Regions from separate parts of the Arthrobacter sp. CAN_A212 genome, predicted to be linked through region 3. Evidence: riboswitches for the same ligand, from Rfam matches in the RefSeq annotation. Region 3 holds a riboswitch; each other region holds the start of a gene.
The links. Region 3 has a riboswitch for cyclic di-AMP ahead of IWX64_RS16050 (C40 family peptidase). Riboswitches for the same ligand answer to the same signal wherever they lie in the genome.

Region 1 (10,752 bases), on a different contig from region 3:
CACCGTTCGCCCTGCTGGGCCCAGCCCTCGGCACGACGTCGATTACCCCCGACATGGACGTCACCAGACCCAGGACCCTTTCAGCGTCGGCCCTCGCCGACGCCGTTGCGGCCATCGACGCGACCACCGTGTTCGCGTCCCCCGCAGCGCTTCGGAACATCCTGGCCACCCAGGGAGAGCTGACCGATACCGGCAGACAAGCCCTGGCAGGGGTTTCGCTGCTCCTTTCGGCTGGCGCCCCCGTGCCGTCGCGGCTGCTGACCGAGCTACTGGGCATTCTTCCCGCGGCGTCGCTCCACACGCCCTACGGGATGACCGAAGCGTTGCCCGTCACCGACGTCGACCTCGGGTTGATCCTTTCGGCCGAAGCCGACGCTGCTGCCGGGAACGTGGTGGGCGCTGGGAACGGCGTCTGCGTGGGCCGGGCCGTCGCGGGAGCACGGATCGCCGTCAGTGAACTCAACCAGGCGGGGACCGCCGACGGCGAACCCACCACCGAGGCTGGGGTGACCGGGGAAATCCTCATCGATGCTCCCCATGTGAAGGATCGCTACTACCGACTGTGGCTCACCCAGAGCGAGAGCTCGCGGACCGGTGGCTGGCACCGCACCGGGGATATCGGACATTTCGATTGCGACGGCCGGCTCTGGGTCGAGGGACGGCTTCCCCACCTGATCACCCCGGCCGCTGGTGTTCTTACCCCGGTAGGGGTGGAGCAGGCTCTTGAGGCGGTGGACGTCGTCGGGCTCGCAGCGGTAGTGGGCGTGGGGCCTGCTGGCACCCAGGCGGTGGTCGCGGTGGTCGAGACTATCCCGGCGACGGCAAAACCGGGGCTCGCACCCGCATCGCTGGCGTCCGAGGCACGCAGTGCCGCCCGCACCGCTGGCGCTGAGCTGTCCGCGGTCCTGGTGGTTCCCGCGCTGCCCACGGACATCCGGCACAACGCCAAGATTGACCGGACTGCCGTGGCACGGTGGGCCGCCGGGGTGCTGGCCGGCGGAAAGATCGGCAAACTGTGAGGGTCCTGGTCACCGGTGCCAGCGGGATGCTGGGCCGGGTGACTGCCGAGTTGCTGCAGGCCCAGGGCCACGAGGTGCGCACGTTTCAGCGACGTCCAGCCGGACTGAGCGGCATCGAGGACAGCCTGGGATCAATCACCGATCCCACTGCCGTCCAGCGGGCGGTGCTGGGCATGGATGCTGTGGTGCATCTGGCGGCCAAGGTCTCGTTCGCCGGAGCGGCAGCTGACTTCGAAGCAGTCAATGTGGAGGGCACCCGGTGCCTGCTGGATGCGGCGCGCACCGCCGGGGTGCGGGACTTCGTGTTCATCTCCTCCCCCTCGGTGGCGCACGTGGGTACGTCGATCGTGGGGCAGGCTGCCACTGATGCAACGCCGGAGAAGGTATTGGGCCACTACGCCCAAACAAAGGCCCGCGCCGAACTCATCGCACTGCAGGCCAACAGCGACAGCTTCCGCGTTGCGGCAGTCAGGCCACACATTGTGTGGGGTCCAGGCGACACCCAACTGGTGGAGCGGGTGTTGCAGCGGGCGCGAGCCGGGCGTCTCCCCGTCCTGGACGCTGGCACCGCACTGGTTGACACCACCTACGTCGATAACGCCGCCGAGGCGATCGCCGCTGCCCTCGGCCGGATGGACCGGGTAGCGGGGTTGGCGGTCGTGGTCACCAACGGAGAGCCCCGGCCCATCGGCGAACTGATCGCGGGCATCTGCCGGGCGGGTGGGGTTCGCCCGCCGCGGTGGAGCGTTCCCGGAAGGGTGGCACGTGGCGCGGGGTCGCTGGTTGAGTTCGTGTGGCAGCGCAGCGGGGCCGATGCGGAACCACCGATGACCCGGTTCCTGGCGGAGCAACTCTCCACTGCACACTGGTTCGATCAGCGGCGTACCCGCGACCTGCTGGGCTGGACGCCCGGCGTGTCACTCGATGAGGGCCTGGCCAGGCTCTCGGAGCACTACCGGCAGCTGTAGCCAGGAGTCCTCTGCACACCGAATATCCTCTGCCCGCTGAATACTGGGGCGTACGCTCCGGGACCATACGTCGGTGAAAATGCGCATATGAGCGCGAAAGTGGACACACGAATGCGCCACCGGAATTCTCCGATGGCGCATTCGTTAGTTGTGCCCGATCTCCTCAGGTTGCCTGCGGCGACGGCTTCAAGCCTGACGGCCTTCAGCCTACGAACCCCCGGTCAGAGGCTAAGCCTGGTCAGAGGCTAAGCCTGGTCAGACACAACCGGTCAGACACTTAGGGAGTGTAGTACCCAACAACAGGCATTGCGTCGACCGCGTGGACCAGGGTGCCCTGGCTGGGGTTCAGCGCGCTGACCATCTGGCCGTCACCAATGTAGATGCCGACGTGTCCGCCGCCGTTCTGGATGACGAGGTCACCTGGCTGCGGGTTGCTGGTGCGGGCTGAGGCAGCCATCTGTGCCTGGCTGGTGCGGGGCAGGTCGATGCCGTGCTGGGCGAAGACCCACTGCGTGAAGCCTGAGCAGTCCCAGGCGCCCGGGGTGGTGCCACCGTAGACGTAGCCCGAGCCGACCATCGACAGCGCGGTGCCAACGATGCCTGAGCTCGATGCCTGTCCACCGGTGGATGCTGCTGCCATCGGGGTGATGGCTTCAGAGGCGGTGGTGATGCCCAGGGTGCTGGTCTCGGCTGGAGCGGCCGGAGCCGGCGCGGCCGGAGCCGGCGCGGCAACGGTCACCGCGGCGGCTGGTGCCGCAGCGGGTGCTGGTGCTGCTACCTGGGTGGCCTGGGTGGTGCCGCCCGAAAGGGAAATAACGTCACCCGGGAAGATGACCGAGTCGTAGCTGAGGCCGTTCAGGGCGAACAGCGACTCAAGGCTGACACCCTGGGCTGCAGCGATGTTTCCGAGGGTGTCCCCGGCCTGAACGGTGTAGGTTGCTGATCCAGCGCTCTGGACGGCTGGCGCCGAGGCGGCTGGCTGGACGGTGATTTCACCGGCTGCATTGGCCGGGAGTCCGGCACTGAGCATGAGACCGGATGCGGCGACAACCACAGCGGCTGGACGGCCGAAGGCGCCAGCGTGTGAGCTGACTGCTTTGGAAACGGTCTTGAGCGCGCTCGGTGGGGTGGCGCGGTGACGCGCGATGTGATTCTTGGACATGATCTAGCCTCTCCCGATGCCTACGAAGTTAGCTGTCGGATTCGGATGGGAGCCACCCGGACTCGAAATCGAGTCTTCACCCCAAGGCCGTCGATCGACGGCCACTATTGGTTCCTCCGCTTCTGCCGGATATGTGCGGACGGACCTCACGACATCGGCAGAATTGGGCAATCTGTCGGGAGGACGCTGAGTTGAACGGAACCCTGCGCGCTGACCACTGTACCTAGGGTCGTCCAGTTTTGTCACATTTGTATTACGGCGGCGCTGTGATGGGTAGCGATTCGATAACTCGCGTCGGGGTGATGAACCATGCTCGGGCGCTGGGAAGGTTTCCATTGCATGATGGTCCCGCACGGTCGACGCCCGCGGCGGCTTCTCCCCCGGTATGTGGGCAAGGCCCCGGTGTGGAGAACTAGTCGGCGCCCGCGGCGTTGCGCAAAAACCGTGATACCGCCTAACCGGACTACCGCTTACCAGCGCCCGTTGCGGGGCTTTGGCTGGCAGCGGGGACAGCTGAACGAGGACCGGTTCATGAACATTTCACGGCGGATCAGGGAGCTACCGTGGAATCCCGGGTCGGCGGCACAGCGGGTACACGGTTCGCCCTCCCTGCCGTAGGCGTTGAGGGAACGCGCGAAATACCCTGAGGTCCCGTTGACGTTCACATACAGGGAGTCGAAGCTGGTCCCGCCGGCGTCCAGTGCGCGCAGCATGACGTCGCGGCAGGCATCGATCAGTCGGAGCGCATCGCCCCGTCGCATCGTTTCGGTGGGTCGTGCATAGTGCACGCGGGCAGACCAGAGCGCCTCATCGGCGTAGATATTGCCGATACCCGAGACCAGTGACTGATCCAGGAGCGCCCGCTTGATGCCCGTCCTGCGCCGGCGCAACTTCGCATAGAAGTCGGCAAAGGAGAACGCCGGGTCCAGTGGGTCTCGCGCAATGTGGGCCGCCTCGACGGGGATCAGTGGCAGCGGGCTTTCGCCGAGGCCACCGGCGTGACCGTCGGCGGTGGGAATCATCGACGTCACGAAGAGGCCACCGAAGATGCGTTGATCGACGAAGCGGAGTTCCCTCGGGAGCGGTCCGGCGTCGGCAGTGGACGCCGCAGAGAGCGTGAGCCGGACCCGAAGGTGTTTCTCCTCGGGTGCTTCGGCGTCCTGGACGAGCAGTTGCCCGCTCATCCCGAGATGCGCCATCAGTGCAACAGGCGGTCCTGCAGTGTCTGTGTCGGCCGTAGCTGCAGTGTCTGACGGCTTTGCGGTAGCTGCCAGCGGGAGCCAGAGGAACTTGCCCCGGCGGACTACGTCCAGGACCCGGGCGCCCACCAGATTGCCGGTGAAGTCCTCGCCGCCGAGGGCGTGGCGGCGGATCGACCGCGGGTCGAGGATGTCGACGTCGTCAATGGTGCGTCCCAGGACCCAGCGCGCGAGGCCACGGCGCACCACCTCGACCTCGGGAAGCTCTGGCATGGGTGCGTGCTTAAGCCGACGCGGCGGATGCCGGATTGGCGAAGCCGATGACAGGGTCAGGAACAGTGTCAGCGCCGTCAGGGTGAATCCCGTCGTGGGCGACGTTGGGCACTTCAACCGGGACCACTACCGTCTGGGCCGCTGTTTTGGGTTCAGCGGCGATAACCCGGAGCATCTTCCAGGAGGCGGCAGCAGCCTCCTGTTCGGCTTCCTTCTTGGAAGGACCCGATCCGGAGCCATAGGGCTTGCCTCCGACCGTGAGGAGTGCTTCGAAGGTGCGGGCGTGGTCGGGGCCGAATCCGGTGACCTTGTAGTCGATGGTGCCCAGGCGGCGCGCAGCGGCGATCTCCTGGATATTGGTCTTCCAGTCGGTGCCGGCGCCCATGGCGGCAGCGCTTCCCAACAGGGGACCCACCAGGCGCATCACCATGGCCCGGGCTATTTCGATCCCGTTGCTGAGGTAGGTCGCGCCAATGACGGCTTCCATCGTGTCAGCGAGAATCGATGCCTTGTTCCGCCCGTTGGTCAGCTTCTCGCCCTGGCCCAGCAGGACATGCTGGCCCAGCTCCAGGTCGCGGGCAATCCCGGCCAGGGCACGGGTGCTGACGACCGCGGAGCGCCGTTTGGCGAGGTCACCCTCCGACAGCTCGGGGTTGTCCCGGTACAGCGCGTCGGTGACCGCCAGCCCCAACACCGAATCACCAAGGAATTCGAGGCGTTCGTTGGTGGGGATACCGCCATGCTCATAGGCGAAGGAGCGGTGCGTCAGGGCAAGACGAAGCGTCCCGGCGTCAATTGAGACACCGAGACGCTTCAAAAGGTCTTCAGTATTAGCCACGTCTACTTACGCACTCGCATAAGAACGCTGCAGGCACCGGCGATGCCGGGCACACAGCGGTCGTTAGACGTCGGCTACCTTGCGTCCCTTGTACTCAAGGAACAGTGCAGTGCCGGCGGAGTCGGTGACTACCTTGGCCTGGTGAGCCAGGCTGTAGGTAACGCGGCCGTTCTCCACGGTCTTCACCAGTTTGGGGGCAGTTGCCTTCCACTGGGACCGACGTGCACGGGTATTCGAGCGGGACATTTTCCGCTTAGGAACAGCCACGACTAACTCTCTTCTCTCTCGACAGACTCTGTACTTGCTGCCACGTCGCTTGACGCTGCAGTGCTGGTCAGCCCGGTAAGGGCCGCCCAGCGGGGATCCAAAATTTCGTGCTGATGATCGGGGTCATCCGCGAGGCGGGCTCCACATTCAGAGCACAGACCCTCACAGTCCTCCCGGCACACCGGCTGGAACGGCAGTGACGTTACCACTGCGTCCCGAAGCACCGGCTCAAGATCAATTGAATCCCGATCAACCCGGTGCTCTTCAACAGGTTCTTCTCCCTCGGACAACTCGACGTCGTCGTAGTAGAAAAGCTCCTGCACATCGACGCTGCTGCTGTACTTGATGGGATCCAGGCACCGGCCACATTCGCCCACGATCTCGACGTCTGCGGTACCTGATACCAGAATTCCCTCGTGCACAGCCTCCAGTCTCAGATCCAGTTCCACGGGGGAACCTTCCTGAACACCGATGAGAACCACACCGAAATCCTTTGGTGCGGGTACATGTTCTTCGATTGTTCGCATGCTGCCCGGGCTGCGCCCGAGGTCCTTGACGTTGAAAATCAAAGGCGAACTGAGATCGCTCTTAATGGGAACTCCTGTAGAACATATGACCGACGTATCATCTTAGCCTGATTAGCCCGCCCGGCTCAAACCAGAGCCGGAGGGTTCGGCAAGCGACAGCCGCCGACGACGGCGGCTAGTGCCGCTCATGCCCCACCTCACCACGGATTATGGGCAGAGCCAAACGCGCCACGCGGGTGTGGTCCGGTCTGTGCGGACGCTTTGCGGGCGGTTACGGCCCCAGCTGGTGGCCTGCCCGTAAGGTTGACCCGGTGAGAATCCCCCCGACCCGAGTGCTGTGGCGATGGCTGCAACGGTCGACGGCGGCCCTGGTGGCGTTGACCTGCATCTGGCTGCTCGCCTGCTATTCCCTGTTCATCAACCCACCGGTGTTCGGCCCGGACTATGTGGCTGGAGTCAACGCCGATGCGGTGGTGGTCCTGGGGGGCGACAGCTCGGAGCGGCTCCCCCTCGCCGAGGAGTTGGTGGCGGCAGGGCACGCACCGATCCTTGCCATCTCCCGGACAGACACCCCCGGGAACGTCGACGCCGACCGGCTCTGCAAGAGACCGGCACACGCATCGCGGGTGTGTTTTGAACCCTCTCCCCTCACCACCCGTGGAGAAGCACGCGCCGTCGCCCGACTCGCAGCCGACCGGGACTGGGACACCGTCCTAGTGGTCACCTCCGACTATCACGCACTGCGGGCGTTCACCAACCTTCGTCAATGCTCGGACACGGAGCTGGTCATGGTCCCCTCGACCCCCGACCATGGGCTGCTGGGATGGCTGCCCCGGTTTGTCGAGGAAACGGCCGCCCTGGCTGCCACCCACCTGAGGCCTGTCTGCGCGAACCGGATCTAGTACCGGCTGTGCCGCCCGCTCGGAAAATGACCCTTACGGCCCTACCTGCTTCGGCGTCCCGATCGCGTGATAGGTTCTCACCAACAATCAGCAGCCTTAGCTTTGCCAGGACACTCGCAGCCGATGAGGGCCCGCCATATGCCTGGGTGCACCCCCGACCTGAAAGAGAGCGATAGCCATGAGCGGTTCCGAAGACACGCTGGATTCGGTGTGGCCAGACTGGCAGAAGGCGGTCAATATGACGGCCCCCACACTGGAGGACTGGCTCGAGTCCGATGAATCACGTTCTGTCGGCCAGAAGGGCAACGGAGGTGAGTCGGTGGGCCACGAATCCGGCCGACGGATTGTGAAAATCTTGCGAACCAGGAAAGTGGATCTCAGCGAGGAGGACGTTGCGCACATGCACAAAGTAGTGGGCTACGTCCGCAGACATCTGGCACAGAAGCCGTCGTCCGACGTTGAACACTCCCGGTGGCGGTACTCCCTGATGAACTGGGGACACGATCCACTGAAGAAAGACTAGAGCGCACCGGCCCCGCGCCCACCGCGCTCCGGCCCCGCACCGGCTTCGCACCGGCCCCCGGCTGACGAGGGCTTCACCGAGGCCTTGTTCGCGGACACTCCTGCCTGGAGACGCACCTGCTGGGCTAGAGTGGCTTTTATGTCGCAGATACGGGTCAAAGACGCAGCGCACTACCTCGGTGTCAGCGCCGACACAGTGCGGCGCTGGGCAGAAGACGGTACCCTCACCAGCACCAAATCCTCAACCGGCGTCACCATGCTTGACGGCCTGGAGCTCGCCCACCTGGCCCGGGAGCGTGCTGTCCTGCCCGAGGATCCATCGGGGATGGAGAGCTCAGCCCGGAACCGGTTTGTGGGGCTGGTGACCCGGGTGGTGACAGACAGGGTGATGGCCCAGGTGGAACTCCAGTGCGGCCCCCACCGGGTGGTCTCCCTGATGAGCGCTGAAGCCGTCAAGGAGTTGGCGCTGGAGCCGGGCTCGGTAGCCGTCGCGGTGGTGAAATCGACCACCGTCATTGTCGAGACTCCCGGAAGGAAGATCTGAGATGTGGCATTCCCGCGGCATGGTCGCCGTTGGCTCGTTGGCGGTCCTGGGGTTGGCCGCCTGCGGCACCGCAGCCGACTCTCCGGAGGCAGCGGATGCCGACCAGGGCCTGACCGTGTTCGCCGCCGCGTCGCTGCAGACCACCTTTACGAAGCTCGGTGAGCAGTACGAGGCAGCGAACCCGGGTTCCACCATCACCTTCAGCTTTGCCGGGTCCTCTGATCTGGCCACCCAGCTGACCGCCGGTGCACCCGCCGATGTGTTTGCTTCAGCAGACACCCTCACGATGGACCGGGTAGCCGCCGAGGAACTGATCGACGGGCAACCGGTGCCCTTTGCCACGAATACCCTGACCATCGCGGTACCCGCGGGCAACCCCGCAGGCATCACCGGCTTCGAGGATCTGGCCGACCCCGGCACCAGGGTGGTCCTCTGCGCACCGCAGGTACCCTGCGGGGCCGCTGCAGTCGAGGCCCAGAGGGCAGCCGGAGTGACGGTGAACGCGGTGAGCGAGGAAGGGTCCGTAACCGACACGCTGGGCAAGGTCCGCTCCGGTGAAGCAGATGCGGGCCTGGTCTATGTCACCGATGTGCTGGCCGCCGGCAACAGCGTCGAGAGCATTGACTTCCCGGAGGCGACAGACGCTCTCACCACCTACCCGGTGGCGGCTGTGGCGGGAGGGAATAGTGATCGCGCCCGAAGCTTCATTGACCTCGTGACGTCTCCGGCGGGCCAGCAGCTGCTCACCGACGCAGGATTCGGTGCGCCGTGAGCACCAGAATCCGGGCAATCCGGCATGGAATCCCGCGGTGGGTGTTTGTCCTCGCCGCCGGCGGTGCCCTGTTGGTGCTGTTGCCCCTGGCGGCGATGATCGCGCAAGTGAACTGGTCGCAGTTCGTGCAGCTGGTGACCTCGGAGTCGTCGGTGGCGGCGCTCGGCCTGAGCCTGCGCACCTCGGTGATCGCCACGGGGCTGTGCGTCGTGTTTGGCGTACCGATGGCCCTGGTGCTCGCCCGCACCGACTTCCCCGGCCAGCAGGTACTGCGGGCGCTGGTGCTGTTGCCCCTGGTCCTGCCGCCCGTGGTGGGCGGCATAGCGTTGCTCTACACGTTTGGCAGGCAGGGACTGGTGGGGTCCAGCCTTGAGGTGCTCGGGATCAGCATCGCGTTCTCGACGACCGCCGTCGTGATTGCCCAGACCTTCGTTGCCTTGCCCTTCCTGGTGCTCAGCCTCGAGGGGGCCATCAGATCAGCCGGCAGCCGGTACGAAGCGGTTGCTGCGACGCTGGGCGCCCGGCCCGGAACTGTACTCCGCCGGATTACCCTGCCCCTGGTGCTGCCGGGGCTGATCTCCGGAATGGTGCTGTCCTTCGCGCGGGCACTGGGTGAATTTGGTGCCACCCTGACCTTTGCGGGCAGCCTGCAGGGTGTCACCCGGACCCTTCCCCTGGAGATCTATCTGCAGCGCGAGACCGACCCCGATGCCGCCGTCGCGCTCTCACTGGTCCTCGTGGTGGTGGCGGTGCTGGTGGTTGGGCTTGCGCACCGGAGCCGTCCCCAGGGCGGAGGCGCGCTGTGAGCCTCACGGCAGATGTGCAGGTGGCCGCCCGTGATCTGGCGGTCCAGTTGACAGTTGAGCAGGGCGAAACGGTTGCCGTCCTGGGTCCCAACGGCGCTGGCAAGTCGACCCTGCTCACGGTGCTCGCGGGACTGCTGCGTCCCGACGGCGGCAGCGCCACCCTGGACGACACCACCCTGTTTGCAGAAGGCGTCTGGTTGCCCCCGTATGCCAGGGGTGTCTCACTGCTGGCACAGGAGCCGCTGCTGTTCCCGCATCTGAGCGTGCTGGACAATGTGGCCTTCGGCCCACGCAGCCAGGGCGCGAGCCGCGCGGTCTCCCGCGAGGAGGCGCTGAGGTGGCTGGGCGAGCTGGAGGCGGCGGAGTTTGCTGACCGGCGTCCGTCGGAATTGTCCGGCGGGCAAGCGCAACGGGTGGCGGTGGCCCGGGCCCTTGCCATCCATCCACGGCTGCTGTTGCTCGACGAACCCATGTCGGCGCTGGATATCGCCGTGGCTCCCGCGATGCGGAGGACCCTGAAGCGGGTGTTGACGGGGCGAAGCGCGATCATCGTCACCCACAGCGTGCTTGACGCCCTGATGCTTGCGCACCGCACCATCATCATCCAGTCCGGACGCGTCGTCGAGGCGGGACCCAGCCGCGAGATTCTTGAGCGGCCGCGCAGTGCGTTCGGCGCGGGCCTCGCCGGGGTGAACCTGGTGACCGGCACCAGCACGCTCGGCGGCCTGGTCACCGGAGATGGCCTCCGGTTGTCCGCCGTCGCTGAAGAGCCACTGCCAGCGGGTCAGGATGCCGCGGCGGTCTTCAGCCCCCGCGCCGTGTCGGTGTTTGTGATGGAACCGTCAGGTAGTCCGCGGAATGTGCTGCCGGTAGTGGTCAGCGACCTGGAGCAGCGCGGTGATCTTGTCAGCGTCCGCGCCGGTCACCTGAGCGCCGACATCACCGCCGCAGCG
Region 2 (10,752 bases), on a different contig from region 3:
CCGACGAAATCCGCTTCATCGTGTCCAGCCAGTGCGGCTTGAAGACGGTCTGCGCGTCTTCCCTCAACACCAGCCCGACGCCGCTCAGCCCCACCTTCAGGGTGGAGGGATCATGGCCAGCCTGGGCAGCCGTCTCGCGATAGAGCTGCGCGTGCTGGGCGAAGTTCCCCACGGCTCCCCCGAGCAAGGCAAAGATCACCGGGGTCCCCAGCCGTGCCGCCCGCACTGACGACGCGGGTGTGCCGCCGGTAGCGATCCAAATGTCCAGGTGCCCTGAGGTGGGCCGCGGCAGGATCAACGCATCATGCAACGCCGGCCGGAACTTCCCGGTCCAGGTGATGCGTTCCGAGGCGTCGAGCTGCAGCAGCAACCGGATCTTCTCCTCGTACAACTCCTCATAGTCTCCGAGTTCCGCCCCGAACAGCGGGTAGGACTCGATGAAGGACCCTCGTCCGGCAGTGAGCTCCGCCCGGCCACCGGACAGGAGGTCGAGGGTGGCAAACTGCTGGTACACCCGGACCGGGTCCTCGGTACTCAGCACGGTGACCGCCGAGCCGATGTGGATGCGGGCGGTCTGCGCCGCGGCGGCCGCGAGCACGGGCACCACCGAGGACACGGCGTAGTCGGGCCGGTGATGCTCACCGATGCCGAAGTAGTCCAGGCCCACCTGGTCGGCGAGCCGGGCGCGCTCCAACAGGTCAAGCATGCGCTGCTGCGGGGAAACCCGCTCCCCCGTCACCGGGTTCGGATGGATGTCTCCGAAGCTGTAGATACCGAGTTCCATGAGCAGGCCCCCCTGGCTGGTAGGTCGGAGGCCCTAGGCCGCGATCCGCTGCGGGTGGGTGTAGCAGTTCAGGGAGGTGCCGCGGCTGAAGCCGACCAGCGTGATCCCGGTTTCCTCGGCCAGATCCGCTGCCAACGACGACGGCGCGCTGACCGCCGAGAGCACGGGGATTCCCGCGAGCTGCGCCTTCTGCACCAGCTCAAACGACGCGCGGCCGGACACCTGCAGGATGGTGCCCTTCAGTGGCAGCATTCCCTCGCGCAGCGCCCAGCCCACTACCTTGTCGACCGCGTTGTGTCGACCCACGTCCTCGCGAAGGCATAACAATTCGCCCTCTCGGGTAAACAGCCCCGCGGCGTGCACGCCACCGGTGCTGTCGAAGAGTTTCTGGGATTCGCGCAGGCGGTCGGGCAGGCCTGCGAGCGCTGGCAGAGCGACCTGGGCGTCGTCGTCGTGCACGTCGAAGCGTGAGGACTTCCGCACCGCATCGATGGACGCGGTCCCGCAGATTCCGCAGGAACTGGAGGTGTAGACGTGGCGTTCCATGGTGGTGTCCGGGAGGACCACGTCGGGCCGGAGCTGTGACTCGACCACGTTGAACGTCTGCTGGCCGGCGTCATCCACACCAGCGCAGTACCGCAGGCTGATCAGCTGCCCGCTCTCCCAGACGATGCCTTCGGACACCAGGAACCCTGCCACCAGGTCGAAGTCGTCCCCGGGGGTGCGCATGGTTACAGAGAAGGACTTTGATCCCAATCTGATCTCCAGGGGTTCCTCACCGGCCAGCACATCCTCGCGCCTGCTGGTGCCGTTGTCCGCTTCGCCTACACGGAATCGGGTGATCTGGCGGCGCTGACTCACGCGCTTCTTCAATTTCCACTCCTGCCATTGTCCTAGGATGAGACTAGTGGACTTCTGACACGAGGATGTGATGGCTATGGCGACTCGAGCGCCGAAAGACGGAATCAACGAAGCCGAAATTAAGGTCGGTAAGCCAAAGAGACAAGCGGTAGGTCTTCCTGCTGTCCTCAACTCCCTGAAAATTTCGCTGGATCAGATGGGTCCAGTGCGCAGCGCGCAGACGCTGTTGGCAGTCAACCAGGTTATGGGTTTCGACTGCATGGGCTGCGCGTGGCCCGAGGGCGACAAACGACACACGGCTGAATTCTGCGAAAACGGCGCGAAGGCTGTCGCTGAAGAGGCGACCCGCCGGATCGTGACGCCGTCGTTCTTCGAGGAGCACTCGGTCGCCGAACTCAATGAGCGCGACGAGTACTGGCTCGGCCAGCAGGGCCGCATCACCCACCCGATGCTCCTGGACGAGGGCGGCACCCATTACCGCCCGGTCACCTGGGACATGGCGTACGACATCATCGTCGAGGAACTGGCAGCGCTCGACAGCCCGGACGAGGCAGTGTTCTACACCTCGGGGCGAACCTCCAACGAGGCAGCGTTCCTGTACCAGCTGATGGTCCGCGGGATCGGCACCAACAACCTGCCGGACTGCTCCAACATGTGCCATGAATCCTCCGGCTCGGCGCTGACCCAGACCATCGGGATCGGCAAGGGTACTGTCTCCCTGGAGGACGTCGACAAGGCGCCGCTGATCCTCGTGGCCGGCCAGAACCCGGGCACCAACCACCCCCGCATGCTGACGTCGTTGGAGAAGGCGAAGAAGAACGGCGGCCAGATCGTCGCCATCAACCCGCTCCCCGAGGCCGGGCTGCTGCGGTTCGAGAACCCGCAGAAGATCTCCGGCATCCTCGGCACCAAGTTCGGCGGCGGCACCCAGCTCGCGGACGACTTCCTGCAGATCCGCCTCGGCGGGGACCAGGCCCTCTTCCAGGGCCTCGGCAAGTATCTGCTGGAGCAGGAAGAGAAGACCGGTCTGGTCTTCGACCACGAGTTCATCAAGGCCCACACGACCGGCCTGGAGGAGTACCTGCAGGAGCTGCGGGACGTCTCCTGGGACGAGATCGTCGAGGCCAGTGGTATCCCGAAGTCGCAGATCACATCGGTGGGCGACCGGATGATCGCTTCCCCCGGCACTGTCGTCTGCTGGGCAATGGGCCTGACCCAGCACAAGCACTCGGTGAAGACCCTGCGCGACGTCGTCAACGTGCTGCTGCTGCAGGGCAACATTGGCAAGCCAGGCGCGGGCGTCTGCCCTGTCCGCGGGCACTCGAACGTGCAGGGTGACCGGACCATGGGGATCTTCGAGCGGATGCCTGACGGCTTCCACGACGCCCTCGATTCCCACTTCAGCTTCGCCTCCCCCCGGAAGCACGGCTTCGACACCGTCGCAGCCATCCGGGCGATGCGCGACGGCGGCGCGAAGGTCTTCATGGCGATGGGCGGCAACTTTGTGCGCGCCACCCCGGACTCTGACGTCACCGACAAGGCGCTGCGCAACACGCGGCTCACGGTGCAGGTGTCCACCAAGATGAACCGCTCGCACCTGATCACCGGCCGCCGTGCTCTGATCCTTCCGGCCCTGGGCCGGACGGACAAGGACACCCAGGCCAGCGGTGACCAGCGGGTCACCGTCGAGGATTCCATGAGCGCCGTGCACGCGTCCCGTGGACGGCTGCGGCCCCCGGGACCGGATGTGCGCTCGGAGATCGCGATCGTGTGCGAGCTCAGCGACCGGCTGTTCGCCCGGCCGCAGAGCCCGTTCCGCGACAACGCCCCCCAGATCGACTGGGTAGCGGCGCAGGCCGACTACTCGGTGGTCCGCAACCACATTGAGGCTGTCATTCCGGGCTTCGAGAACTACAACACCCGGATTGACACCGGTGGGTTTGTGCTCCCGAACGGCCCCCGCGATGGCCGGAAGTTCACCACTCCCTCCGGTAAGGCGGTCTTCACGGGCAACGCGCTCGAGTACCCGAAGATCCCCGAGGGACGGTTGCTGCTGCAGACCCTGCGGTCGCACGACCAGTACAACACCACCATCTATGGCAAGGACGACCGCTACCGCGGTATCCATGGCGGACGACGCGTGGTGATGGTTCATGCGGATGATCTGGCGGCTGCAGGCATTGCCGACGGCGAGATCGTGAACCTGGTGTCGCAGTTCTCCGACGGGGTGGAGCGCCGGGCGGAAAACTTCCGTGCGGTCACCTATCAGACGCCCCGGGGTTGCGCCGCCGCGTACTACCCGGAGACCAATGTCCTGGTGCCACTGGATTCCACTGCCGATGTCAGTGGAACGCCGACATCCAAATCTGTGATCATCAGACTGGAAAAAATCGCGTAACCCGTTCACCCCGTAAACACCAGACGCCCCCGTTCCGAGGAACGGGGGCGTCTGGTGTTTACGGCGTGTTTCGCTACCGAAGCAGAAGTAAGACCTGGCAGAGGTACGTCAGCTGATCCAGGGCAGGCGCAGCGCTTTGAGGCGGTCCCCGGCGACGCAGCCCTCGGCTGGCACCACCATCACCCCGCCGGCCGAGGCCAGCCCACGGAGCATCCCCGAGCGCTGATGCGTTGCGGCGACGGCCCGACCATCCTGCAGTTTGTAGGGCACGAGCCGGCTGCGGCCGGGGAGCTCGTCGAAGTCCTCCCCCACGGTGGTCTCCTCGGTCTCGGGGAACGGTGCGCCCCGCAGCCCGGCGAGGAGGGGACCAACCACGGTGAACATGGCCATCATGGCCGCCAGCGGGTTGCCGGGAAGACCCACCAGGAACCGACCATCCTGCAGCCGCGCCAGCAGGGTCGGGTGACCAGGGCGCATCGCGATGCCATCAATGATGAACTCCGCCTCAAGCGTTTCCAGTGCGCGCCGGATGTGGTCGGCCGAGGAACTGCCAGTCCCACCGGTGGTGATCAGCACATCGCCGGAGGCCCGGGCGAGGGAGAGCTCGTCGAGGGCCTCAGCGCTGATGGCGGCGACGACGTCGTCGAGATCGTCCTTGGCCCGGCCGGAGGTGTCCACGTGTCCACCCATCAGCTGCACCAGCCCAGGCAGTTGCGGGCCGAAGGTGTCGCGCACCTGTCCCGGTTCGGGGAGGCCCGCTTCGATCACCTCATCGCCGGTGAGGAGGAGGGAGACGCGGGGGGCACGCAGCACGGGAAGGTTATCGTACCCACAGACTGCTGCCAGGGCGATCTGGGCGGGGTTGAGCGTCACATTCGCCGGAATGGTCAGGCTACCCTCGGGCGCTTCCTCACCTGCCGGGCGGATGTGCTCCTGGGGTCGGGGCTCGTCGGGCCGGGCGGAATCATTGCGGTCCAGCACGTCCCCGCGCACCATCCCGTGCTCGGTGCGAAGGATTCCGGTCGCGCCGTCGGGAACCACACCGCCCGTGAGGATGAAGGTCGCTTCTCCGGGCGCCAAGGGACCTGCCCCGGAGTCCCGGTGCGGGGCGGGGCGCTGCCACGGGTGTTCTTCCTTGGGTGCGTGACTGACCAGTTGCCAGGGTGGGGCGCCGTTGACCGCCCAGCCGTCCATCGCTGAGGAGGCGTAGTGCGGGATGGCCTGCAGCGCGGTGACCGGTTCCGCCAGTGTCTGGCCGAGCGCCTCGGACAAGGGAACCGTCTGGTGTGCCAGCGGACTGCCGGCGTGGAAGGCGGCCCGTCGGGCCTGCTCCCAGTCAAGGTTACGGCCACCCGGCGGCGCAACCAAGGGGGTCTCGGCCTGGTTCGCGGCGGTCTCCGCTGTCGGTGATTCGCTCACGGGGCGTCCGTCGCTGCAGGGCTTGCCTCTTGGGGCGGGCATTGACGCCGGGCCGCCTCGATGGCCGACTCCATGGCCACCGCCTCGGTGGCCTGCTGGCTGGCCACCGCGAGACCGGCCGCGTAGCCGGCGATGAAGGTGGTCAGGGGTGCTGCGGGGCGCACGATCGAATGGGCTGCATCCCCGGCGAGGGAGAGAATGGCATCGATGTCGATGGTTGTCCCCTCCAGTTCGAAGGCCTCGATAAGTTGGGCGCTCCACTCCTGGAGGATCTGATCCTGCTTTTTCATCGCTGCTCCTGCGGTCTAGGTCGGTGTGGCTGAGACACCGAGGGTTTGGGCGTCAGCCCAGGTGTCGACGTCGGCGGTGCTTCCCGGCGGAACGTCGATTGCTCTCCATTGCACCCTAGCAAGGAGTGCCTTCATCGATAGATTCTGGGCGCCGCCGCTCCGGTGGACCGCCGCCACCGCGTCACGGAGGGAATCCATTCGGTACAGCGCGGCCAGCGGCTGGTCCCGCCCGCCGTCGCGGGCCATGTACGAAGACTCGGCGTCGCCGGCCGCGGCCGCCAGCAGGGCAGGAATGGCCTGGTCGACCCGGGGCATGTCGCAGGCCATGACCAGAAGCCACGGTGCGTCGTCGTCACCCAAGTGGTCGACGGCGGCAGCCAGTGCGGCGGCGGGCCCACCAAAGGGCGGCGACTCTCGGACAAACTCACGGAGCAGCTGTCCGTCGGCGGGCGTTGTGGTTGCGCCGTCCGAGCCAAGTCCACCGGCCAGCGAATGTTCCTCGGGTCCCACTACCACCACCCGGCGCGCGTCTGCTACGGCGAGACAGGTGAGGTCGAGCAAGCTCCGCCCATCGCGTTCCAGGCGGGCCTTCGGTGTGCCTCCCAGGCGGGACGAGCGCCCCCCAGACAGCACAACGGCGTTGAAGACAACGGGTGACTGAGCACTCAAGCGGCGGTCTCCGAGCGGAGGAAAGCGCTCCACTGTGGGGCAGGCTTCTCAATCTCGCGAAGCTGCCAGGGGTTCCCGCGGGGCGGCTGCGGGGTCATCCGGAGCTGCCAGCCGAGCGAGGCGAGGGTTTTGTCGCCCTTGTCGTTGTTGCACCGCAGACAGCAGGCCACCAGGTTCTCCCAGCTCGAGTCCCCGCCGCGGGACCGGGGGAAGACGTGGTCGATGGTGGCGGCGGCTTTGCCGCAATAGGCGCACAGGTGGTTGTCACGCCGCAGGACACCCCGCCGGGTAGCAACAAGGGTGTGCCGGTAGGGAATTTTCACGTACCGGTTCAGCAGGATGACCGAGGGCCGACCGAGGATTTCGTTGGGTCCGATCACCGGTTCCTCCCCCTCCGCGACGACACTTGCCTTGCCCGCGAGCACAAGGACCAGCGCCCGGCGGAAGGTCACTACCGCCAGTGGCTCATATCCAGCATTCAGAACGAGAGTGCGCATGCACATTCCTCTTTGCCGAGAATTGCCCGCGTCCCTGTGGTCCGGGGAAACAGGACTACAACTGACTTATTTTATGTAAGGGTAGTTCGGCTGGCACCCGGTTTGCCAATTCTCACCGCTGGTGGCCGCCCGTGTCGTGCGTGTCGTACCTCTGGAGTGACGGCCCCAGACGCAGAAAGGACCCGGGGATCGAAATCCTCCGGGTCCTTTCTGGTGGTTCGTGGTGGGTTAGCCGCCGACGCGGATGTAGACCGGGCCGGAACCGAGATCGGCGGGGGCGACTACCGTCTGGTTGCCGTTGAATCCACCGTGGACGGCCTTGCCGCCGCCGATGTAGACGGCGATGTGGGCAACGCCAGCGCCACCGTCTGCGTAGTAGATGAGGTCGCCGGGGATGGCCTCGCCGCCGCTGACCGTGCGGCCCAGGGAAAGGTATCCGGCTGGCCAGCCGTGGAAGTTGATGCCTGCGGCTGCAAGGGCGTTGCTCACAAGGCGGGTGCAGTCCTGGGTGACACCGAGCTGGCCCTGGGCTGCGGCAGCAATGGTGGCGGCCACGCCTGAGGATACGGCGGGGGTCTTCTTGGCGGCTGGAGCCTTGGGAGCCGGTGCGGCTGGGGCTGCTGGGGCTGGGGCTGCTGGGGCTGGGGCTGCTGGGGCTGGGGCTGCTGGGGCTGGGGCTGCTGGGGCTGCTGGAGTGACTGCGGCTGCCGGAGCTGCCGGAACGACTACGGCAGGTGCTGCTGGCGCGACTGGTTCTGCTGCGACCGCTGGGGCTACAGTTACCGGCTCGGAGACAGCGGGCTCCGTGGCGACGGGCTCTGCTGCCGGTGCCTCGACGGGGGTTTCTTCGATCTCGGCAACCGTTTCGGCCTGAACCTTGACTGCCGGGGCTTTGACTACCGCGGGGGCTGCGACAGCCTTGACCGCTGTGCGGTTGAAGGCGATCTCGGCGTCTGCCGGAGCTTCGACAACTGCCGGTGCCGCCTGGATTTCCAGAGTGGAGGCGATGGTGGCTCGCTCGTTAGCCTGGGGGGAGAGATCAGCGGCGTTGGCTGATACTCCGCCGGTCAGTACCAGGCCGGTTGCTGCCGCGAGGACTGCGGCCTGACGACCGACCGAACCAGCGTTGGAGGACACGGCATCTGAGATGGCGGTCAAGGGGTTGGTGCGGACGGCACGGTGGCGGCCCAGAGCAGAGTTACATGACACGTTCGATTGCCTCTCCCAATTGCCTGCGAGGTGAGCTGTCGGATTCGGATGGGAGTCACCCGGCCGCGCGGTTCCTTTTCGGAATGGCACGACTTAACCCCAGGATTTCTTGCGAAACCCACTAATGTGGTTCCCCCGCCTCTGCCATGCGAATTGTGCGAACGGATCTCGGGCAGTGGCAGAGCTAGGCGATCTGCTCGAGAGTGACCAACCTAGAAGAATTGGGCACGAGATCGACGGTACATCAGATCAAACCTAATGTCACATTCCGGTCACGGAATGGTATGGAGATGGTTACGGCCATCACATCGGTCCTTCACAGCTACCGGCTTCTAGATGATGAGGTTCACTCGAAAGATATTCGTTCGTTACCCCAAAGGAGGGCAACTTGTCTGGACCATCCGCGGTTCAGAGCCACGCGGCTGCCCTTCGGCGCTAGCCGGCGGCTGGGGAAACAGACACGAACACGTGGGCTGCCACCTCGTGTGGGAGCTCCAGCGCACCCTCGATACCGTCCACTCGGACCGAGACGTAGTCCCCGACCGACTGCACAGAGATGGCAGTTCCGGGACGCAATCCACCCTCGTCCAGTTGGGAAAGCAGCTCCGGGTCCACCTGGATGGGTTCCGCAAGCCGGACCAGGGTAATCACAGATCCGGCCGGGGAAGTGCCGATCACCGATGAAAGGCTGCGCACCCCAACCGAGAACCCTTCGGCGGGCGGGCCGCCCAACGCTTCCAGCCCGGGGATGGGGTTGCCGTAGGGAGACTCGGTCGGCTTGCCGAGCAGCTCGTAGAGGCGTTGCTCAACCCGTTCGCTCATGACGTGCTCCCAGCGGCAGGCTTCCTCGTGGACGTAGGCCCAGTCGAGGCCGATCACATCCGACAGCAGCCGTTCAGCAAGGCGGTGCTTCCGCATTACACCGATCGCGCGGCGCCGTCCCAGGTCAGTGAATTCGAGGTGACGGTCGCCGGACACCACCACCAGTCCGTCGCGCTCCATCCGTCCGATGGTCTGCGAGACGGTGGGGCCTGAATGGCGGAGGCGTTCAGCGATCCGGGCGCGGAGGGCAACAATGTTCTCCTCCTCCAGTTCCAGGATGGTCCGCAGATACATCTCAGTGGTATCGATGAGGTCCGTCATGCGGTTCAGCTCCTAGGCACTGGTGCGGGATGGAACAGCGGGCGGCTTTCGCGGTGCAAGCGCGGCGCCTGATGCCAGCGCCGAACACAAGTTCTACGCCTCCCAAGGTTAACCCATTTCCTGCTGGCCACGGCAATTGGCTGCCCTACGAGGGGCGCGGCGTAGGGCTGTTCATAATTGCGGGGGCTAGGCCGCCGTGCGGCAGAATGTATCCCGACGACGTCCCGCGCCAACCGCTTGGAGAGACCATGAGCATTTCCCCGGACCAAAAGATCCCCGCGGGGCTCCTCCCCGCCGACGGGCGCTTTGGTGCTGGCCCGTCGAAGGTTCGCGACGCCCAGTTGGAGGCGTTGACGCAGGCTGGCCGAACGCTGCTGGGAACCTCCCACCGTCAGGCACCGGTGCGGAACCTTGTCGGTTCCGTCCGCGAGGGCCTCAGCCAGCTGTTTTCTGCGCCGGCCGGCTATGAAGTGGTCCTGGGCGTCGGCGGGTCGACCGCTTTCTGGGACGTAGCGTCCTTCGGGCTGGTGCAGGACAAGGCCCAGCATCTGTCGTTCGGGGAATTCGGTTCCAAGTTCGCGTCCGCGACCAACCGGGCGCCCTTCCTGCAGGCGTCCTCGGTCATCACCTCCCCTCCCGGGACGCGCCCCACCCCCGAGGCTGAGGGGGGCGTCGACGTCTACGCCTGGCCGCAGAACGAAACCTCCACCGGCGTTGCCGCGCCGGTCCACCGGGTGGACGGCGCCGCACCCGACGCGCTGGTCCTCATTGACGCCACCTCGGCGGCCGGTGGCCTCGATGTCGACGTCAGCGCCTCCGATGTCTACTACTTTGCCCCGCAGAAAAACTTCGCGTCCGACGGCGGACTCTGGCTGGGCCTGTTTTCCCCCGCCGCGCTGGAACGCGCTGAGCGAATCGCCGCCACGGACCGTTGGATTCCCGACTTCCTGAGCCTCAAGACCGCCATCGACAATTCGCTGCTGAACCAGACCTACAACACTCCCGCCCTGGCCACCCTGGTCACGCTGAACGCCCAGGTCGAATGGTTGAACCAGAGCGGCGGGCTGGGGTTCGCTGCCGCCCGCACGGCCGACTCGGCGGGCAGGATCTATGAGTGGGCTGAGGCGTCCGACGTCGCCACCCCCTTCGTGGCCCGCCCGGAGGACCGCTCCAACGTCATTACGACCATCGACTTCGACGAATCCATCGACGCCGCACTGGTGGCGAAGGTGCTGCGCGCCAACGGAATTGTCGACGTCGAGCCCTACCGGAAGCTGGGCCGCAACCAACTGCGTATCGCGACGTTCGTCTCGATTGAGCCGGACGACGTGTCGGCGCTGCTGGCGTGCATCGACTTCGTGATCGGGCAGGCTTCGTAACCGGGAGGAACCGTCCTGTCAGGGGTCGGTGGCCGGCTTCCCGAAGTCGGTCTCAATCCGGAACCGTCGCCGCGGGGCGGATTCGTACCGCAGCCTGAGGTGG
Region 3 (8,236 bases):
AGCGGGCGCGGATGGAACACGTGGGGTGGGGCGCTCGGCTGCTCGCCCTGCGGGCACCCGATGGACAGTGGGCGGACGGCGCATGCTTCCCTAATACCGCGGCGTTCGCCGAAAGCACGGCGCAGGCCCTTGCTGCCAGCGAGCCACCGCCGTCGTTCCCATCACCTGACGAGGAACCGATCGAGACACCAGGTGAACAGCAGGGGCAACCATGGACCTCTACCTACCCGGTGCTGCTCGACCTGTGTCACCTGGGCTTATCTCCGAACAGCACGATGATGGGTGAGACAGCCCGGCTGGTCGCGCGCAACTGCCGGTGGGAGTATGACGGATTGCCCTTTTTCGCCGGTGAAGTCGACTGCTGCATTAATGCTGGCACTATTCTGATCGGCACCTACCTAGGCATCGACGTCGGCCCGGTGGTGCAGCGACTCGTGGCCGACCAATTGCCTGATGGTGGCTGGAACTGCTGGGCCGAGTCCCGTTCGGCTCCCGGATCTTTCGCGAGCACTCTTGACGTAGTCGACGCCCTACTGAGGTGGGAGCGACACACTGGTAGGTCCGAGGAGGTCCGCAGGGCTCGCTATGAGGGCGAGGAGTATTTGCTTCGACGCAGCCTGTTCCGGTCCTTGCGCACCGGTGAGGTGGTGAACCCGAGATGGCTTCAGTTTTCCTACCCTCCCCGCTGGCACTATGACCTGCTCAAGGCGACGAGCTACTTCGCCCTGCGTGGCGGACCGGCTGATCCGCGGCTGGCCGAGGCGGTCGAACATGTTCGCGCGAAGCGTCAGCCAGATGGAGGTTGGCTGCTGGATAAGACTCACCCCGGCGCGGTCCACTTTCGATTCGAAGAACCCGATGGCAGCTCGAGTCGGTGGAACACCCTCAGGGCACTCCGGGTTCTGCGCTGGTACGACGCAGCAAACATCTCCGGCTAGCAAGTACGACACCGTGAGAAAAACAGCGGCATGTCGAGTCAGGGTTGAACGGAACACATAAGTGGCAGGTGCCCTCCGTCCAGGGTACCTGCCACTTATGTTCAGTTCACGGAACGAGTCCGAGAGCTTGAGATGTTAGCCGTTGACTCGCACGAAGTATGAACCGGCGAGATCGGACAGTGGGTGCTCCATCGTCAGGTTGGCACCGTTCATGCCGCTGCTGATGACCTTGCCACCGCCAACGTAGATCGCGATGTGTCCGGCGTTGATCACGAGGTCACCCGGCGCTGGCGAGGATACAACCGAGCCGTACTGAGCGAACTGTGAGGGGCCGAGGTCGCCGACGTTCAGGCCGATGGAGCGCAGAGCGCGTTCGACGAGGACGGTGCAGTCCTGGATGGACCCGATCTGCCCATAGGCCGAAGCGACCAGTGCTGCGCCGACTCCGCTGGCTGAAACTGACGGAGCTGCCTTAGCTGCAGACGCAATCGGGGTGATGGGGCTGGAAGCCAAGGTCATCATTGCTGGTTCTGCGGAAACGGGTGCCGCTGCTGGAGCGGGTGCTGCTGCCTGAACGGCTGGTGCTGCTGCCGGAGCGACTGGTGCAGGTGCCGAGTAGAAGGCCTGGCTTGCAGTAGCTGCTGGCACGGCTGCCGCGCTGACGGCTGCCCCACCGGTGAGCTGGATCTGCTGTCCGGGGTAGATGACCGAGGCGTAGGACAGCCCGTTCTGCGCCAGGAGGGTGTCGAGGTTGATACCATTCTGTGCCGCGATTGCGCCCAGGGTGTCCCCGGCAGCAACAGTGTGAACTCCGGAAGCGGCGGGTGCTGAGACTGCGGAGGCGGTCGTTGCTTCGCCCTGCGTGTAGGTTCCTGCGTGGGCGGTCGCTCCGACGGAGAAGACGAGGCTGCCGGTCGCGACGGCGATGATGGCTGGCTTGCCCAGTGCTACGGCATTGGTCTTGGCGGACTGGGTCAGACCTTCAAGAGCGATGGAGTGGGTGGTGGCCGCGCGGTGGCGTGCCGAAATGGACTTACGTGACATGGTGGTTGCCTCTCCCATGCCTGCGGGGTGAGCTGTCGGGTTCGGATGGGAGTCACCCGGCCGTCCACCATCCTTGAGCTTTCTGCCCATCGCAAACGATGCGGCAGATTTGCACTGGATAGTCAGATCGACTTAACCCCGAGGGTCACCGCGTGCGGTGGCCCGGTGGAAACGTGGTTCCCCCGTCCCTGCCATCTGGATTGTGCGAACGGGTCCCGGTGCAGCGGCAGGGCTCGGCATTCTGCGCGGGATTATGATCTCGGCGGGGTGCCGGGATCACTCGAATGAGAGTACCCCACCCAGGTATGGATGTCACGTTACGGTTACGGCCCTCTTTAGGGTGTTGCCCTACTCACGGGTAACCGACGGTCGAGGGACCCCATTTCGCCTCTTGGTTCTCCCGGAGAAACTGGACTTAACCACCAGTGCTCGGCTCGGATCACGGCGGACAACATGGCCGCCAACCACGGCAGCGCGAGTGTACCGATCCAGATCGAGGTGGTGAGTGGTTCCTCCGATGACTCCGGGGCCTCGCGGATCCCAGGCGCGATCGCAGCCGCAGCAATTGCGCCTGGGATGGTGGCCGCGATTTTCGCAGCCGAAGACGGCGAGAGGTCGGTCTACACCGACCCTGCCGTTTTGCGTGCCGGCGACTCAAATCAAACCTATGAAGGCGTTTCGGCCCCCGTGCCCGGGTCCACTTCTCGGGATCATTCGATACCGTCGGTGCCGTCGGCGACGGTGAATAGCGCTTCCGCCGCAAGGTGCCCGAATGGCCGGATCGCCGCTTCCTGTAGCGATGCGTGCTTCACCAGCAACTACTGATGGTTGGATCTGATGTCCGTGAAGGTTTGCCCGTTGTCATTAGAGACCTGGACACTGTTTTCGGTCGCCACCCAGATCCGCAGTGTGGAGTCGTCGAGCAGCTGAGTGGCAACCGCTGCTGCCTCGCCGGGAGCTGAACCCTGTTCGACCCAGGTCAGACCAGCGTCAGCGCTGGTATGGATCTGCCCCTCGGGCGTGATTCCGGCGGCTTTCCCTTCAGAAAGTGCCGTGAACATCAGCAACGGTGCCTCCGGCACGGCTGCCCACGTCACGCCGCCGTCGGTGGAGCGTTGCAGGCCTTCCTCGGTGGTCGCGAGCACAACACTGTCCCGGGGGCTGGCGGCCAGGTTGAACACGGGTATCTGCTCTGCCACGGGCTGCCATAAGGTCCCCTCGGCACTGGTCTGAAGCTGGCCGTCGAAACCGACTATTCCGCCGTCGGTGATGGCGAGGGCATGGAAGTCGGACTCTCCTTGCCGGGACAGCGGTTCCCAGGTTCGGCCTCGATCGGTGGACCGGATCAGCCCCACCGGGTCGGGCAAATTGGTTCCCGAACCGGGATGACCCGAGGCATATAGGTCGCCGTTCCCTGCCGTGGTGAAGCCCATCAGGTCGATGGTCGGCCCGATCTGGATTGCTGGCGACTCCGAGATGTCGAACAGCCCATCATGGGTGGCCAGCAAGACCTGGTTCGTGTCCGGATTCACGCTCATTCCGTGGACGTGACCGGTGGGGTAGCCCTGCGCGCTTGTGGCAGAGCCGGAGGATTCGCTGGTGCCGGAGCTCGGTGCCGCCTGCGGTGAGCAGGCCGTGAGGACCAGGAGGCCGGCCGTGAGAACCACGAGCTTGGCGTGTCGTTGCGGGTATAAGAGAAAAAGTTTGGTGCGGGGCACGGTGATGATCTTTCGGGTCACAGGAAGTAAGGGAGAAAGTGGGGAGGGCCAGATGTCTAGCCCTCCCCCTAGTGAACTCGCGGCAGGTTAGAGCTCGGAGAGTAGTTCTTCCATCTCCTGGATTTCGGCCTGCTGGGTTTCCACGATCGTCTCAGCGAGATCGATCGCTTCCGGGTTCTCGCCGTTGTCAATTTCTTCCTGCGCCATGTCGATCGCACCGTTGTGGTGTTCGGTCATGAACTCAAGGAACATCCGGGCAGCGTCGTCACCTTCGGCTGATTGCAGTTCGGCCATCTGATCCTCGTCCAGCATCCCGTCCATGCCACCCATGGACCCCATGTCATGCCCGTCCATGCCACCTTCGGGCATGACCGGCCGGTCCCAGGCTTCTAGCCAGCTGGTCATGGTTTCTATTTCGGGGCCCTGCGCAGCTTTGATCCTGGTGGAGAGGTCGGTGATCTCAGGGCTGATGCCGTCCTTGGCGAGCATCATGTCGCTCATTTCCACTGCCTGCTGGTGGTGGGGAATCATCATCTGGGCGAACATGGCATCGGCGCTGTTGTGTTCGGCGGACACCTCAGCACCGGATTCGGGTGCTGACGGTAATGATTCCTGGGTGGAAGCGGTTGGTTCGACCCCCGGGGTGGCGGGTTCGTTGTCGCTTCCGCACCCTGCAAGGGTGATGATGGCTGCGACGCTCAGTGCTGAGAGGGAGAGGTAGCGCTTCATGGTGATCTGATCCTTAGTGAATTCATCTGATGAATAGTCTGTAGTGGGTCCCATGCTGGGCGTGTAGGCCGTCGGGTGCGCGCAATCGCGTTCACTACGACGGCAGGTGCCGGTGTTTTATGTCCGGCTGATACAGAGTTGAATCAGAGAAGGAACAGGGATCGAGAGGGGTCGCAAGCGGATCAATGGCGGACCGCGCAGAAGCACTGACCCGGGAACGAATTGGCCGGAACGTACCAGGAACGCCAGGGCGGCGACGACGATGACCGCCAGGAGACACATCCCCAGGGCCGCGCCGTCGTTGCCGCAAGACCCAATACACCCCTGTCCCAATTCGCCGGCGCTCTCTCCCGGGGGGGCTGCGGGGACATCGTTTGCCTGGACGTGGTGGGAACCGCTCAGGGACGTCGCATGTTCGGTGTCCGCTGTCATGGAGCTGGTCGAAAGCACTGCGCCGTGGGCTGAGGCGCCTTGCGCCGAAGCACCGTGCGTTGACGAGCCGTGACCGCCCATCCATACGTGCATTGCGAGGATCCCGATGATCATGGCGGTAAACCAGAGAAAGGTCAGGGCTGAACGCGACAGGTCGAGCGCTATCCTTTGCCTGGTGGTGCCTGTCACTGCCGTTACCCTTTCCTGTCCGTTGATTATTTCCAGCCTAGTGAACTCCGGGCTTGGTCCTCCAATGAGGAGGATGACGCCGGGCGTTTCCTCACTCCGCTAGGTGGTGGTGAAGCGTTCCGGGCTGAGGTCGATCCTGCGCAGTAGCTGCGCGTTCAGTGCGACCACGATGGTTGAGACGCTCATCAGAACGGCTCCCACGGCGGGCGAGAGGACAAAACCAGCGAAGGCCAAAACGCCGGCGGCCAGCGGCACGGCGATCAGGTTGTACCCGGTTGCCCACGCCAGGTTTTGAATCATCTTCCGATAGCTGGCCCTCGACAAGTCGATCATCGCCAGGACTGATCGTGGATCGTTGCCGGCCAGCACCACGCCGGCGGATTCCATTGCGACGTCGGTCCCGGCCCCAATAGCGATCCCCACCTCAGCGCGGGCCAGCGCGGGGGCGTCGTTCACGCCGTCGCCGACCATCGCCACTTTCAATCCGCGGTTCTGCAGTTCGGCGACCTTGGAGTCTTTGTCTTGTGGCAACACGTCAGCGAAGACTTCATCAATACCGAGTTCAGCCCCGACGGCGTCCGCAACCTGGCGTGCGTCCCCCGTGATCATTGCGACCTTCACGCCCCGAGCCTGCAGCGCGTTCACAGCTGCCCGGGACTCATCCCTGACCCGGTCCTCGAGACGCACGGCACCAACAACAGCGCCGTCGCGAACCACATGCAGCACAGATGCGCCGCGGCCGACCCATTCCTGGACGGTATCCCTCATGTCCGAAGGAGTCTCTAGCTGAAGTTCCTTGAGCATATTCGGTCCGCCCACGGTGACCTCGGACCCATCGACCCTCGCGCGGACCCCCCGGCCGGTCATTGACGAAAATCCGCTACCACGGTAGTCGAATGCCACTGCTTCCGGTGTGTCCATAGCCGCCGCGACGATGGCCCGTGCCACCGGATGTTCGCTGTCGGATTCAGCCGCGGCGGCCAGCGCCAACATTTGTGCATCAGCCATTGTCCCGGACGTAACGGTGGCGGTGACGGCGTGCCGACCTTCGGTGAGGGTACCGGTCTTGTCGAACAACACAAGGTCGACAGTGCGCATACGCTCCAACGCCATCCTGTTCTTGATCAACACACCGGCCCTCGCCGCGCGCTCCGTCGAAATGGCGATCACGAGCGGGATAGCCAGACCAAGGGCGTGCGGGCACGCGATCACCAGGACCGTGACGGTCCGGATGACGGCATCATCGGGGCTACCGAATAGTATCCACGCGGTGAAAGTGAGGATGCCAGCGACCAGCGCGAAGTAAAACAGCAGCGCAGCGGCCTTGTCAGCGAGAGCCTGCGCTTTCGACGACGACGCCTGCGCCTCAGCGACCAGGCGCTGAATCCCTGCCAGGGTGGTATCGGACCCGACGGCGGTCACCCGCACCCGGACTGCGTTATCGGTTGCCACAGTTCCCGCGACCACTACCTCGCCGATCGTGCGCTGGACGGTGCGGGATTCACCCGTGATCATCGCCTCATCGAACTCGGCCACCCCATCAACGATCTCCCCGTCTGCCGGCACCCGGGCGCCTGACCGGACCAGGACGACGTCGCCGGTGGCCAGTGAACTCACAGGGACGGTCTCAATTCCCGCGTCGGTGACCTTATCTGCCTCATCCGGCAGGAGCGCCGCCAAAGCATCAAGGGCACCCGCGGCGGATCCGAGGGCACGCATTTCCATCCAGTGCCCCAACAGCATGATGACCACCAGAAGGGCCAGTTCCCACCAGAAGTCCAGGTTGAAATCGCCAATCCCGAGGGTGGTCACCCAGGACGCGATGAACGCGACGCTGATCGCCATGGCAATCAGCAACATCATGCCCGGTTGCCGGGCTTTCAGTTCAGTAACCCCACCTTTGAGGAACGGTGCACCCCCGTAAAAGAAGATGATGGTGCCCAGGATTGGTGAAATCCACATGGCACCCGGGAACTCCGGTGGCGTGTAGCCGACGATCATGGCGAACATATGGCTGAACAACACCACCGGAACAGCCAGGACCAAACTCAACCAGAACTTGTTCTTGAACATGGCGGTGGAGTGCCCCGCATGTTCCCCGTGGGAATGCACCTCATGATCTGCATCCCCGGGCCGGGTTTGGTGACCGTGGTCTTCGGGTTGATCGGGATCCAAGGCGGAGGTCGGTTTTGTCCTGGGCATGGCTTGGCCGTGCGTCTCGTCGTTCGTGTGGTTCTGGTGTTTCATGGTTTTTCTCCTTCAGTCAAACAGGATCACGTCCCGGACCTGGGAAAAGATCAGACGTTAGAAAGCTGGTACCCGGCCTGCTCGACCGCGGAGCGTACTGCTGCTGCGGGAACCACCTGGTTACTGAGGACGGTGACCGTGGAGGTCCCGCCGGCAACGAGATCGATCTGGACATCGGTAACGTCATCAATCTCACCGACTGCAGAGCTAACCCGGGACGCGCACGACCCGCAGGTCAAACCAGCGACACCGAAACTGGCGCTGACGCTGCCAGGAGCGGGAATCGAATTGGCTTTGCTTTCCTGAGGTCCGCAGCAAGCACATCCGGAAGATGATGTGTCTGTAAGAGTCAGATCGGAAGAAGTGCCGCACATGAGGGTCTCCAAAATACGAGGAATGGATATTCGAGAATCAGCGGGTGTAGCCATCCGGCGTCATTCACGTCGGCTGCAGCCGCTCTAGGGACCTTCAAGGAGTAGGCGGCCCGTTGAGGGCCGGACTTCCCACTTGGGTACCCACAATCTATACCCCCTAGGGGTATACGTCAAGGGTTAGTTCGAGTTTGAAGATCTCGCGTCGAATTCGATGTCACATCTATCACCCTGACTATCAGTGCTCGGACGGATAGTCAGCCTGGGATTGATCGGGACGTAAGACCCTGTTTCTGGGCCGACGCCAAGCGGAGACTGGAAATGACTGCGAGGCGAAAGGTGTCCGGCGTGATGTGGGATTATGGGGCAGGGATCAGCGTGGATGTGGCTTTGGAGCGTCCTCCTGCTGGGTGGGATTGTGCTGTTGGTCCTGCTCGCAGTCAAGGTCGTTGGTAACGGAAGCCGCTTCGGATACGCGTCACGGGATGCCTCAGGGTTGGGTGGCCCGCCCCGCGGCCGGAGCTCTGCCCACCAGATCCTGGACGAGCGCTTCGCGAAGGGGGAACTC

Region 1: another riboswitch for cyclic di-AMP. It lies ahead of IWX64_RS07760 (C40 family peptidase); the one in region 3 lies ahead of IWX64_RS16050 (C40 family peptidase).
Region 2: another riboswitch for cyclic di-AMP. It lies ahead of IWX64_RS04920 (NlpC/P60 family protein); the one in region 3 lies ahead of IWX64_RS16050 (C40 family peptidase).

The regions. Positions count from the first base shown of each region.
Region 1 is NZ_JADOUT010000007.1:97,755-108,506, forward strand. It holds gene IWX64_RS07750 (alpha/beta fold hydrolase) at 1-1,019, shown strand, start outside; gene IWX64_RS07755 (NAD-dependent epimerase/dehydratase family protein) at 1,016-1,987, shown strand; gene IWX64_RS07760 (C40 family peptidase) at 2,265-3,149, opposite strand; cyclic di-AMP (ydaO/yuaA leader) riboswitch at 3,153-3,319, opposite strand; gene mutM (bifunctional DNA-formamidopyrimidine glycosylase/DNA-(apurinic or apyrimidinic site) lyase) at 3,620-4,621, opposite strand; gene rnc (ribonuclease III) at 4,632-5,459, opposite strand; gene rpmF (50S ribosomal protein L32) at 5,523-5,726, opposite strand; gene IWX64_RS07780 (YceD family protein) at 5,729-6,295, opposite strand; gene IWX64_RS07785 (YdcF family protein) at 6,565-7,155, shown strand; gene IWX64_RS07790 (DUF3140 domain-containing protein) at 7,334-7,678, shown strand; gene IWX64_RS07795 (TOBE domain-containing protein) at 7,817-8,221, shown strand; gene modA (molybdate ABC transporter substrate-binding protein) at 8,223-8,993, shown strand; gene IWX64_RS07805 (ABC transporter permease) at 8,990-9,799, shown strand; gene IWX64_RS07810 (sulfate/molybdate ABC transporter ATP-binding protein) at 9,796-10,752, shown strand, end outside.
Region 2 is NZ_JADOUT010000003.1:129,241-139,992, forward strand. It holds gene IWX64_RS04885 (LLM class flavin-dependent oxidoreductase) at 1-784, opposite strand, end outside; gene fdhD (formate dehydrogenase accessory sulfurtransferase FdhD) at 818-1,657, opposite strand; gene IWX64_RS04895 (FdhF/YdeP family oxidoreductase) at 1,722-4,043, shown strand; gene IWX64_RS04900 (molybdopterin molybdotransferase MoeA) at 4,152-5,462, opposite strand; gene IWX64_RS04905 (DUF6457 domain-containing protein) at 5,459-5,752, opposite strand; gene mobA (molybdenum cofactor guanylyltransferase) at 5,768-6,421, opposite strand; gene IWX64_RS04915 (HNH endonuclease) at 6,418-6,918, opposite strand; gene IWX64_RS04920 (NlpC/P60 family protein) at 7,147-8,127, opposite strand; cyclic di-AMP (ydaO/yuaA leader) riboswitch at 8,133-8,297, opposite strand; gene IWX64_RS04925 (metal-dependent transcriptional regulator) at 8,563-9,270, opposite strand; gene serC (phosphoserine transaminase) at 9,519-10,649, shown strand; gene IWX64_RS04935 (MFS transporter) at 10,668-10,752, opposite strand, start outside.
Region 3 is NZ_JADOUT010000038.1:215-8,450, forward strand. It holds gene IWX64_RS16045 (hypothetical protein) at 1-938, shown strand, start outside; gene IWX64_RS16050 (C40 family peptidase) at 1,074-1,982, opposite strand; cyclic di-AMP (ydaO/yuaA leader) riboswitch at 1,985-2,199, opposite strand; gene IWX64_RS16055 (F510_1955 family glycosylhydrolase) at 2,801-3,721, opposite strand; gene IWX64_RS16060 (DUF305 domain-containing protein) at 3,788-4,429, opposite strand; gene IWX64_RS16065 (hypothetical protein) at 4,547-5,050, opposite strand; gene IWX64_RS16070 (copper-translocating P-type ATPase) at 5,150-7,297, opposite strand; gene IWX64_RS16075 (heavy-metal-associated domain-containing protein) at 7,348-7,725, opposite strand; gene IWX64_RS16080 (SHOCT domain-containing protein) at 8,051-8,236, shown strand, end outside.